Regions from separate parts of the Allobosea sp. Root670 genome, predicted to be linked through region 3. Evidence: predicted binding sites of a transcription regulator. Region 3 holds the regulator's gene; each other region holds the start of a gene.
The links. The regulator LexA, encoded in region 3, represses DNA repair genes until DNA is damaged. The targets are predictions, from matches to a motif close to TGTTCNNNNTGTGTTCNG.
Positions count from the first base shown of each region.

Region 1: ruvC (crossover junction endodeoxyribonuclease RuvC) is a predicted target of LexA. The motif match lies at 1,707-1,724, and genes of this name have one in related genera.
Region 2: ASE61_RS05740 (DNA recombination protein RmuC) is a predicted target of LexA. The motif match lies at 1,966-1,983, and genes of this name have one in related genera.

Region 1 is NZ_LMJU01000017.1:378,497-381,768, forward strand. Features, by position in the region: gene ASE61_RS19780 (YebC/PmpR family DNA-binding transcriptional regulator) at 1-698, shown strand, start outside; gene ASE61_RS19785 (sulfite exporter TauE/SafE family protein) at 802-1,635, opposite strand; gene ruvC (crossover junction endodeoxyribonuclease RuvC) at 1,745-2,257, shown strand; gene ruvA (Holliday junction branch migration protein RuvA) at 2,424-3,041, shown strand; gene ASE61_RS19800 (hypothetical protein) at 3,038-3,272, shown strand, end outside.
Region 2 is NZ_LMJU01000001.1:1,242,057-1,245,328, forward strand. Features, by position in the region: gene truA (tRNA pseudouridine(38-40) synthase TruA) at 1-207, opposite strand, end outside; gene fmt (methionyl-tRNA formyltransferase) at 261-1,190, opposite strand; gene def (peptide deformylase) at 1,362-1,901, opposite strand; gene ASE61_RS05740 (DNA recombination protein RmuC) at 2,016-3,200, shown strand.
Region 3 is NZ_LMJU01000015.1:474,008-477,279, reverse strand. Features, by position in the region: gene ASE61_RS14705 (ComEC/Rec2 family competence protein) at 1-1,000, shown strand, start outside; gene lexA (transcriptional repressor LexA) at 994-1,701, opposite strand; gene glp (gephyrin-like molybdotransferase Glp) at 1,782-2,993, opposite strand; gene moaC (cyclic pyranopterin monophosphate synthase MoaC) at 2,993-3,272, opposite strand, start outside.

The sequences.
Region 1 (3,272 bases), on a different contig from region 3:
AGGATGCCGTGCGCTCGAAACTGTTCTCGAAACTGGCCCGCGAAATCACCGTCGCCGCCAAGATGGGCATGCCCGACATCAACATGAACCCGCGCCTGCGCATGGCGGTGCTTGCCGCGCGCGCCGAGAACATGCCGAAGGACAACATCCAGCGCGCCATCAACAAGGCAGCCGGCGGCGAAGGCGATAACTATGACGAGGTCCGCTACGAGGGCTACGGCCCCGGCGGCACCGCCGTCATCGTCGAGGCCCTGACCGACAACCGCAACCGCACCGCTTCCGCCGTACGCTCCTACTTCACCAAGTCGGGCGGTGCGCTGGGCGAGAGCAACTCGGTCTCCTTCATGTTCAACCGCGTCGGCGAGATCAGCTATCCGCCGGAGGCTGGCGATGCCGACACGGTGATGGAAGCCGCGATCGAGGCCGGGGCCGACGACGTGATCTCGGACGAGAACGGTCACACCATCCTCTGCGCCTTCGACGCCCTGAACGAAGTCTCCAAGGCGCTTGAGGCAGCACTCGGCGCCCCCGCCTCGGCCAAGCCGGTCTGGCGCCCGACGACGACGGCCCCGCTCGACGAGGAAAAAGCCGCCTCGATGATGCGTTTGATGGAAGCGCTCGACAACGACGACGACGTCCAGAACGTCTTCGCCAATTTCGAGATCGCCGACGACATCATGGCCAAGCTCAGCGCGTGAGCTGAAGCCAGCGTCCTCCATGCATCATGGCCGGGCTCGTCCCGGCCATTTGCGTTTTTGAAGCCTTGATATGGTGTGAGGACGCGGATACCCGCGACGCGTCCTATCGCCCGATCACCGCGTCCCAGAGCGGCAGGCTGATCAGCGCGCTCAGGAAGATCACCAGATAGGCGCCGCGCCGGAACGTTTGCTCCGAAGCCAGCCGGAAGCCATGCGTGCCGGCCCAGAGCCCGACGCCGTAGATTGCGAACAGCGGCACCGCCATCATGAGGGCCCCACCGGTCAGGATGCCCTTCCACCACAGGACCGTGCCGCTGATCAGCGTCGAGACGCCGAAGAAGGCCTGCATGTTGGCCCGCGTCTTGTGCCGGTCGTTGCGCTGCGCGCCGAGCCAAAACACCGCGAGCGGCATGCCGCCGATCGAGGCCATGCCGTTGAACAGCCCCGACAGGGCGCCCACCCCGAGCGAGAGCGGGATCGTCGGCCGCCCGTGATAGCGCCAGCCCGAGGCCATCAGGCCCACCGCACTGAGCACGAGCAGAGCGAGCACCCAGCGCATCGTCTCGCGGTCGAGCCAGATCAGCAGCCAGATTCCTGCCGGCAGGGCGAGCGTCGCGGTCAGCAGCAGCGGCAGGATTTCGCGCCATTCCGCCGTCTTGGCGCTGCGTGCCGCGATCGGCAGCGCGAAGGGCAGATCGATGAACCAGATCAGGCCGAGCGCCGCGACCGGCCCGAGGATCATCGAGGCCAGCGGCATGAACACCATCGCGAAGCCGAAGCCGGTGAAGCCACGCACCAGCCCGCCGAGCAGCGTTGCAGCCAGCAGGACGGCGATGCCATCGGCCGTGAGGCCCGGCATGAAGGAAGACAGGTTGAAGGACATGACACCGGATGAGGAAGAAAGATGCGGCGAACCATGCCCACGGGCGGGCGGCAAGAACAACTTTCCTTTTTGATGTCATCGATCAGGGGAATTCATCCAGCCCCATCGCGCGGCCTGTCTCGGCGCGGGACAAATCCGAAACATCCGCTAGGTTGAACCCGACATGGCACCCCCGATTCGCATCCTCGGCATCGATCCCGGCCTCCGGAAGACCGGCTGGGGCATCGTCGTCTCCGAAGGCAGCAAGCTCTCCTTCGTCGCCTGCGGCTGCGTCGAGAGCGACGGCGCGCTGCCGCTCGGCCAGCGCCTGCGGCAATTGCACGAGGGCCTGAACAAGGTCCTCGCCGCGCATCGCCCGCACGAGGCCGCTGTCGAGGAGACCTTCATCAACCGCGACCCGCAATCGGCGCTGAAGCTCGGCCAGGCCCGCGGCATCGCACTGGTCGTGCCGGCGCTCGCCGGACTCGATGTCGCGGAATACGCCGCCAACCTCGTCAAGAAGACCGTGGTCGGCGTCGGCCATGCCGACAAGAAGCAGGTCCAGGCGATGATTCGCGTGCTCCTGCCGAAGGCCGAGACCTCATCGGCCGACGCGGCGGACGCGCTCGCCGTAGCGATCTGCCATGCCCAGCATCGCGGCATGAAGGCGCTGGTCGCGCAGATGAAGGCATCATGAGCCTCATGCTGCCGAGCGACATTTTTCGCGACACTCCCTCGCGTGGGTCATCCCGGACGGAGCGAAGCGAAGATCCGGGATCCATTCCGGAACCTCACCGAGACATGTTCCGGAATGGATCCCGGGTCTCCCTACGGTCGCCCGGGATGACTCGTGGAGAAAATCGATGATCGGCAAGCTCAAGGGCCTGATCGATTCTTATGGTGAGGACCACGTCATCATCGACGTGCAGGGCGTCGGCTATGTCGTGCAGTGCTCGGCGCGCACGCTCCAGCGCCTTCCTCAGCCGGGCGAGGCCGCCGCGCTCTCGATCGAGACCCATGTCCGCGAGGATGCGATCCGCCTCTACGGCTTCATGTCCGACAATGAGCGCGACTGGTTCCGCCTGATGCAGGTCGTGCAGGGCGTCGGGGCCAAGGTCGCGCTCGCCATCCTCTCGACGCTCGATCCGGGCGGGCTGGCCACCGCCATCGCCACCAACGACAAGGCCGCGATCGCGCGCGCCCCCGGCGTCGGCCCCAAGCTCGCGCAACGCCTCTGCGCCGAGCTCAAGGACAAAGCCCCGGCCTTCGGCCATATCGATCCGGGCGTGGCGCAGCTCGCAGGCGCGCTGGAGGACAGGAAGCTGCCGCAGCCGATCGCCGACGCGGTGTCCGCGCTCGCCAATCTCGGCTATCCTCGGGCGCAGGCGGTGGCTGCCGTGGCGGCTGCCGCCAAGGCCGCCGGCGATGGGGCCGGCACGGCCCAGCTGATCAAGCTGGGCCTGAAGGAACTGGCGAAGTGAGCGAAGCGCCCGACGAGCTTCAATTGCGCGTCGTGACCGACAAGACCGAGCTCTGCCGCATCATGCTGGCGAGCTGGGGCTCGCACAGCATGATGATCGGCCTGCATGTCTACGACGTCGCCGAGATCGATGCGCTCGGCCTGTTCGACAGCTCGGGCAGGACCGCCGCGCTGGCGAGCTGGACGGTGCGGGGCGACAGCGCCTATCTCTGCGCACTCCATTCGCTGAAGC
Region 2 (3,272 bases), on a different contig from region 3:
TTCCTTGTCGATATCGACATGGGCGACCTGATGGGTGGCGTGGACGCCGGCATCGGTCCGGCCGGCGCAATGCAAGCGGACGGGATGACCGCAGAAGGCCTCGACAGCCTCCTCGACGCTCTGCTGCACGGACGGGCCGTTGAGCTGGCGCTGCCAGCCCGAGAACGGCGTGCCGTCGTACTCGATGACGAGCTTGTAGCGCGGCATCAGAGTCCGCTACCGAAAAGTGCGAGGCGGTTTTCGGACAATGGCCTGCTCATTCAAAGCTTGTCGCCGGCTCCGAGCCGGGCGCCGCGCAGGAACTCGGCCCCGCTCATCGGCGCCTTGCCGGCGCGCTGGACCTGAAGCAGCTTCACCGCCCCGACGGCGCAGGCGACACTGCCCTCGTCGTCGAGCAGCGTGCCAGGCTCGGCCGCGCCGCCGGCCCGGGCCGTGCGCAGGATCTTCAGGCGCTCCGGCCCCTTGCCGAGGTCGATCTCGGCGAAGGCACCCGGGAAGGGCGAAAGGCCGCGCACGAGATCGTGGACCTGCTGCGCCGGCAGGGTCCAACTCAGCTTCGCCTCGGCATTCGCGATCTTGCTCGCATAGGTCACGCCCTCTTCCGGCTGCGGCGTGAACTGCAGGCCGCCGCGCCCGAGCGCCGCGAGCGCGCGCACCATCAGATCGGCGCCGAGCAGGCTGAGCTGATCGTGCAATTCGCCGGCCGTCATGTCCGGGCCGATCGCAAGGTTCTCGACCATGGCGACGGGTCCGGTATCGAGACCGGCTTCCATCTTCATGACACAGACGCCGCTCTCGGCATCGCCCGCCATGATCGCACGCTGGATCGGGGCGGCGCCGCGCCAGCGCGGCAGCAGCGAGGCGTGGAGATTAAGGCAGCCGAGCTCCGGCAGATCGAGGATCGCCTGGGGCAGGATCATGCCATAGGCGACGACGACGGCGACATCGGCCTGGTGCGAGGCGATGATCTCGGCCTGCTCCGGCGTCTTCAGCGTCTTGGGCGTGAAGACCGGGATGCCGAAACGCTCGGCAGCGCGATGCACCGGCGAAGGCTTCGTTTCGAGGCCGCGGCCAGCCTGCGCCGGGGGGCGGGTGTAGCAGGAGACGACCTCATGCCCCTGGCCTACGATCTCGGTCAGCACCGGCACGGCAAAATCCGGCGTGCCCATGAAGATGACGCGCAAGCTCATACGCTCGACCTTACCTTGGCCCGGCTCGATACCGGGAAGAATAGAACAGCCCTCATCCTGAGGAGCAGCCAGAGGCTGCGTCCCGAAGGATGATCCTGTCGCCTCCTGAAGCACCCTTCGAGACGCCGCGCACCGCGGCTCTCAGGACGAGGGCTCGGATACGACCGCTCGCTACGCAGCCCGTTCGCGCTTGGCTGCCTTGGCGAATTTCTTGGTGACGCGCTCGCGCTTCAGCCGCGAGATATGGTCGATGAAGAGCACGCCATCGAGATGGTCGATTTCGTGCTGCAGGCAGGTCGAGAGCAAGCCATCGGCCGCGATTTCATGGGTCTTGCCGTCGAGATCCATGTAGCGGACCTTGACCTCGGCCGGGCGCTCAACCTCCTCGTAATATTCCGGGATCGAGAGGCAACCTTCCTCGTAGGCGCTGAATTCGTCCGAGGACCAGGTGACCTCCGGGTTGATGAAGACCTGCGGCTTCTTCGGTTCGGGCTCCTCGCCCTCCTTCGTCTCGGGCTTCGACAGGTCGATCGTCACCACGCGCAGCGGCACGCCGATCTGGATCGCCGCGAGCCCGATGCCGGGCGCGTCGTACATCGTCTCGAACATGTCCGCGACCAGCGTCCTGATCTCGGGCGTGACGGCCTCGACCGGCTTCGAGACGAGGCGAAGCTGGGCGTCGGGCAGGATGACGAGCGGGCGAACGGACATGGGATTCCAAGGAGAAAGAGCTGTTGAGCCCGGGACATAAGCATTTGTGGAGGAGCGGTCAAACTGTTCCGCTTTCGTTCGCAATTCCCTGCCGAATCGGCTAGGCTCCCGCGCATGAACGAGATCGCCTTCACCCTGCTGGAACGCCCGGTGACATGGGCCGAGGCCGCGCTGGGCTTCGGGGGCCTGAGCCTCGCCCTGCTGCTGATGGCGGTGATCGCCAGCTGGCGCGGCGGCCGGAGCCGCGCGATCGAGGCAGCGATGGCGACTGAGCGCGCCCGCGAAATGGACGACAAGGTCGCCGAAATGAACCGCCAGCAGGCCGAGCTCGCCGGCCGGATGCAGTCGATGGCCGAAATCCTGTCGACCCGGCAGGGCGATCTCGCCCGCCTCGTCGCCGACCGGATGGACGGCCTGAGCCACAAGGTCGGCCAGGGCCTTGAGCAGAATGTCCGCCAGACCACCGAGAGCCTCGGCAAGCTGCAGGAGCGGCTGGCGGTGATCGACAGCGCCCAGAAGAACCTGACCGATCTCACCTCCGAGGTCGTGACGCTCCGCGACGTGCTCGCCAACAAGCAGGCGCGCGGCGCCTATGGCCAGGGCCGGATGGAAGCGATCGTCCGCGACGGGCTGCCCGCCGCCTTCTTCGCGTTCCAGCCGCAGCTTTCCAACGGCAAGCGGCCGGACTGCCTCGTCACCCTGCCCGGCGACGGGCGCGGCCTCGTCATCGACGCCAAATTCCCGCTGGAGAGCTTCACGCTGCTGCGCGAGGCGCGCGGCGACGACGCGAAGAAGACGGCCGGCCAGCGCGTGCGCAGCGATGTCGGCGTGCATGTGAAGGATATCGCCGAGCGCTATTTCCTGCCCGGCGAGACGCAGGACATCGCCCTGCTCTTCGTGCCCTCCGAATCGATCTATGCAGATCTGCACGAGCATTTCGACGATGTCGTCCAGCGGGCGCACCGGGCGCGCATCATGATCGTCTCGCCCTCGCTCCTGGCACTGGCGATCCAGCTGATGCAGTCGCTGGTTCGCGATGCGCGGATGCGCGAGGAAGCGCAGGTGATCCAGACCGAGGTCGGCAAGCTGCTCGACGACGTGCGCCGGCTCGGCGAGCGCGTCGACAAGCTCGACAATCATTTCCGGCAGGCACAGGACGATGTCGGCCAGATCAAGACCTCGGCCGGCAAGGTGACGAGTCGCGCCGAGAGGATCGGCGCGCTCGATTTCGACGACGAGAAGAGCGAGCCGAAGCTGCCCTTCGCCAAGGGGCTGGAGCTGAAACGCGCTGCCGAGTAGGCACCGGCGCCTTCACGCCTGCCGTCACGGCAAACGCTTCCTGCGCTTTTGATTTCTGCACTTGCGATGCGG
Region 3 (3,272 bases):
CGAGCCGCCGCGCGTGTTGCCCTGGCCGCTCGGAGCCGTTTGGACGGCGGCGCTTGGCATCCTCGTCACCACCATGCTGGCCACCGCCGCGACGGCGCCCTTCGGAGCCTATCACTTCCAGACCTTCAATCCCTTCGGCCTGCTCGGCAACGCCATGGCGCTGCCCTTCGTCTCGCTCTTCGTCATGCCGGCGGCGGTGTTCGGCGTGCTCGCCTATCCGTTCGGGCTGGACTGGCCGGCCTGGGCCCTGATGGGGCTCGCCTCCGACGTCGTCCTCAAGGTGGCGCATTGGGTCGCGGCCATCGACCATTCCACCGTGACGGTGGCGGCTTTCGGCTCAGGCGTGCTGGCCTGCTTTGCGATGACGCTGTTGTGGCTGACGCTCTGGACCACGGCTTGGCGCTGGCTTGCGGCCTTGCCGCTGATCTTCGGCGTCGCGATCGCCGGAAAGCCGGAGCGGCCGGAAATCCTGATCGAGCGCGATGGCTCCGGGATGGCCGTGCGCGGTCCCGACGGGCGCCTCGCCATCGCCGGCAAGCCCAGCCGCTTCGTCCTGCAGCAATGGCTCGCCGCCGATGGCGACAGCCGCTCGCCCGACGATCCCAGCTTGCGCGCCGGCATCGCCTGCGACCGGCTGGCATGCGTTGCGCAGACCGCCGACAAGCGCACAATCTCCTATACGCGCGAGCGACTCGCCATCATCGAGGATTGCCAGCGCGCCGACCTCGTCATCACCGCCATCCCCTGGGGCGGCACCTGCAAGGCCAGGCTGGTCGAGCGCATGACGCTATCACGCGACGGCGCGACCTCGCTCTACCGGACGGCGTCGGGATGGAGCAGCCATATCGCGGAGCAGTCCGACAGTGAGCGGCCCTGGAGCCGCCGGCGCGAGCGACGCCTGACGGAGCCAGGCACGCGTCCCACCAATCAGTCGGTCACCGTACAGCCCGCACCGGCCGCCGACAACGAAGCCGAGGCCGACACCGAACGCCTTCAGTAGCGCCGCATCAGATTGACCAGCCGGCCCTGGATCTTGACCCGGTCGGGGCCGAGCACACGGGTCTCGTAGGCCGGGTTCGCCGCTTCGAGCGCGATCGAGGAGCCGCGCTTGCGCAGGCGCTTCAGCGTCGCTTCCTCGTCATCGATCAGTGCCACGACGATGTCGCCGGTATTGGCCGTGTCCTGCCTGCGGATGACGACGGTGTCGCCGTCGAGAATGCCGGCCTCGACCATCGAATCACCGCGCACTTCCAGCGCGTAATGCTCGCCGGAGCCGAGCATGTCCGGCGGCAGCGAAACGGTGTGGCTGCGGCTCTGGATCGCCGAGATCGGCGTACCCGCCGCGATGCGGCCCATCACCGGGATGGCGATGGAATGCCGGCTGTCGTCCTCGGCAGGGCGCGGCTTGGCCACGCTGGGCTGTGAGCCCAGGCCGCCCTGGACGATGGCCGGGCTGAAGCGGGGCCGTGCCTGAGGCGCGCCGAGCCCATCCGGCATCTTGATGACTTCGAGCGCACGCGCCCGGTTCGGCAGGCGGCGGATGAAGCCGCGCTCCTCCAGGGCCATGATCAGGCGGTGAATGCCGGATTTCGAGCGCAGGTCGAGCGCATCCTTCATCTCGTCGAAGGAGGGCGGCACGCCACTTTCGCGCAAGCGTTCCTGGATGAAGCGCAGGAGTTCATGTTGCTTGCGTGTCAGCATGGTCGCCGCCAGCCCCTCAATGCGCAGATTCGAAACAAAGCACGAACACCATACGCGTTCTGCTTGTGTTCCGCAAGCCGCTACCGCAAGGGCAGGATGCGGCAGGCCTCGCCTTTCTTCGCGGTAGCGGCATGGGCCGGGCGGATCGTCAGGGCCTGAGCGCGCGCCAGCGTGCCGAGCATCGAGGAATCCTGCCGGTCGAAGGGCGTCGCCACCCAGCCTTCCGGCGTCAGCGTGAGCTCCGAGCGCAGGTAATCCTCGCGCTCGTCATTGCCGGGCATGTCGCGTCCCAGAATGGCGGGGATGCTGCGGTCGCGATCGGCGTCCGCGATGCCGAGCAGCGCCTCGATCAAGGGCAGCACGAAGAGATGGCCGCAGACGATCGAGGAGACCGGATTGCCCGGCAGCCCGACCACGACCATCCGGCCGAGGCGTCCGGTCATCATCGGCTTGCCCGGCCGCATCGCGATCTTCCAGAAGCCCAGCGTCATGCCGGCCCGCGTCAGCGCTTCCTGCACGAGATCATGCGCGCCGACCGAGGCCCCGCCGAGCGTGATCAGCACATCGGCGTCGGCCTCGCCCGCCCTTGCGATCTTGCTGGCGAGATCGGCATGGTCGTCACGGGCGATGCCGAGATCGATGACAGTGCCGCCGGCCTTCTCGACCAGCGCGGCGAGCGAGAACGAGTTCGAGGCGACGATCTGGTCGCGGCCCACAGGTTCGCCCGGCGCCACCAGTTCGTCTCCGGTGGCGAGAATCGCCACCCGAGGCTTCCGCCGGACAGGCAAAGTCGGATGCCCCATCGCGGCAGCAAGGCCGAGGGCGGCGCTGTCGAGTGCGCGCCCGGCTTGAAGCAGCACGTCGCCTTCATGGAAATCGAGCCCTGCGGCGCGGAGGAACTTGCCTTTAGCTGGCGGCACGCGGACGCGGATCACCGGGCTGTCGACGCCGTCGGCATCTTCCTGCATCAGGATGGTGTCGGCGCCTTCAGGCATCGGTGCGCCCGTGAAGATGCGCACCGCCTGTCCTGGCCCGACCGCGCCCTCATAGGCCCGGCCGGCAGCGGATTCGCCGATGACAGTGAGCGAAACGCCTTCCGCCATCTCGTCGCCGCGCACGGCATAGCCATCCATGGCGGAATTGGCGAAGGGCGGTTGCGTCCTGAGGGCCTTGACCTCACCGGCCAGCACCCGCCAGGCGCATTGCGCCAGCGGCAGGGTTTCCGCCCCGGTCGGCCCCGGAATGCTGTCGAGCAGCGCCTTGCGCGCGACGGGGACCGGGGTGAGCGCCATCAGCTAGCTTTCGCCTCGTAATCGCCGGACTGGCCGCCGGACTTGTGCAGCAGGCGGATGTTCTCGATCCGCATCGCCCGGTCGACCGCCTTGACCATGTCGTAGACGGTGAGACAGGCGACGGAGACGGCGGTGAGCGCCTCCATCTCGACGCCGGTCTGACCCTTCATCTTGACTTCGGCGCGCACGCGCACGCCTGGCAAGGCCTCGTCGATCGCGAGATCGACGGCGATCTTGCTGAGCAGCAGCGGGTGGCAGAGCGGGATCAATTCATGCGTG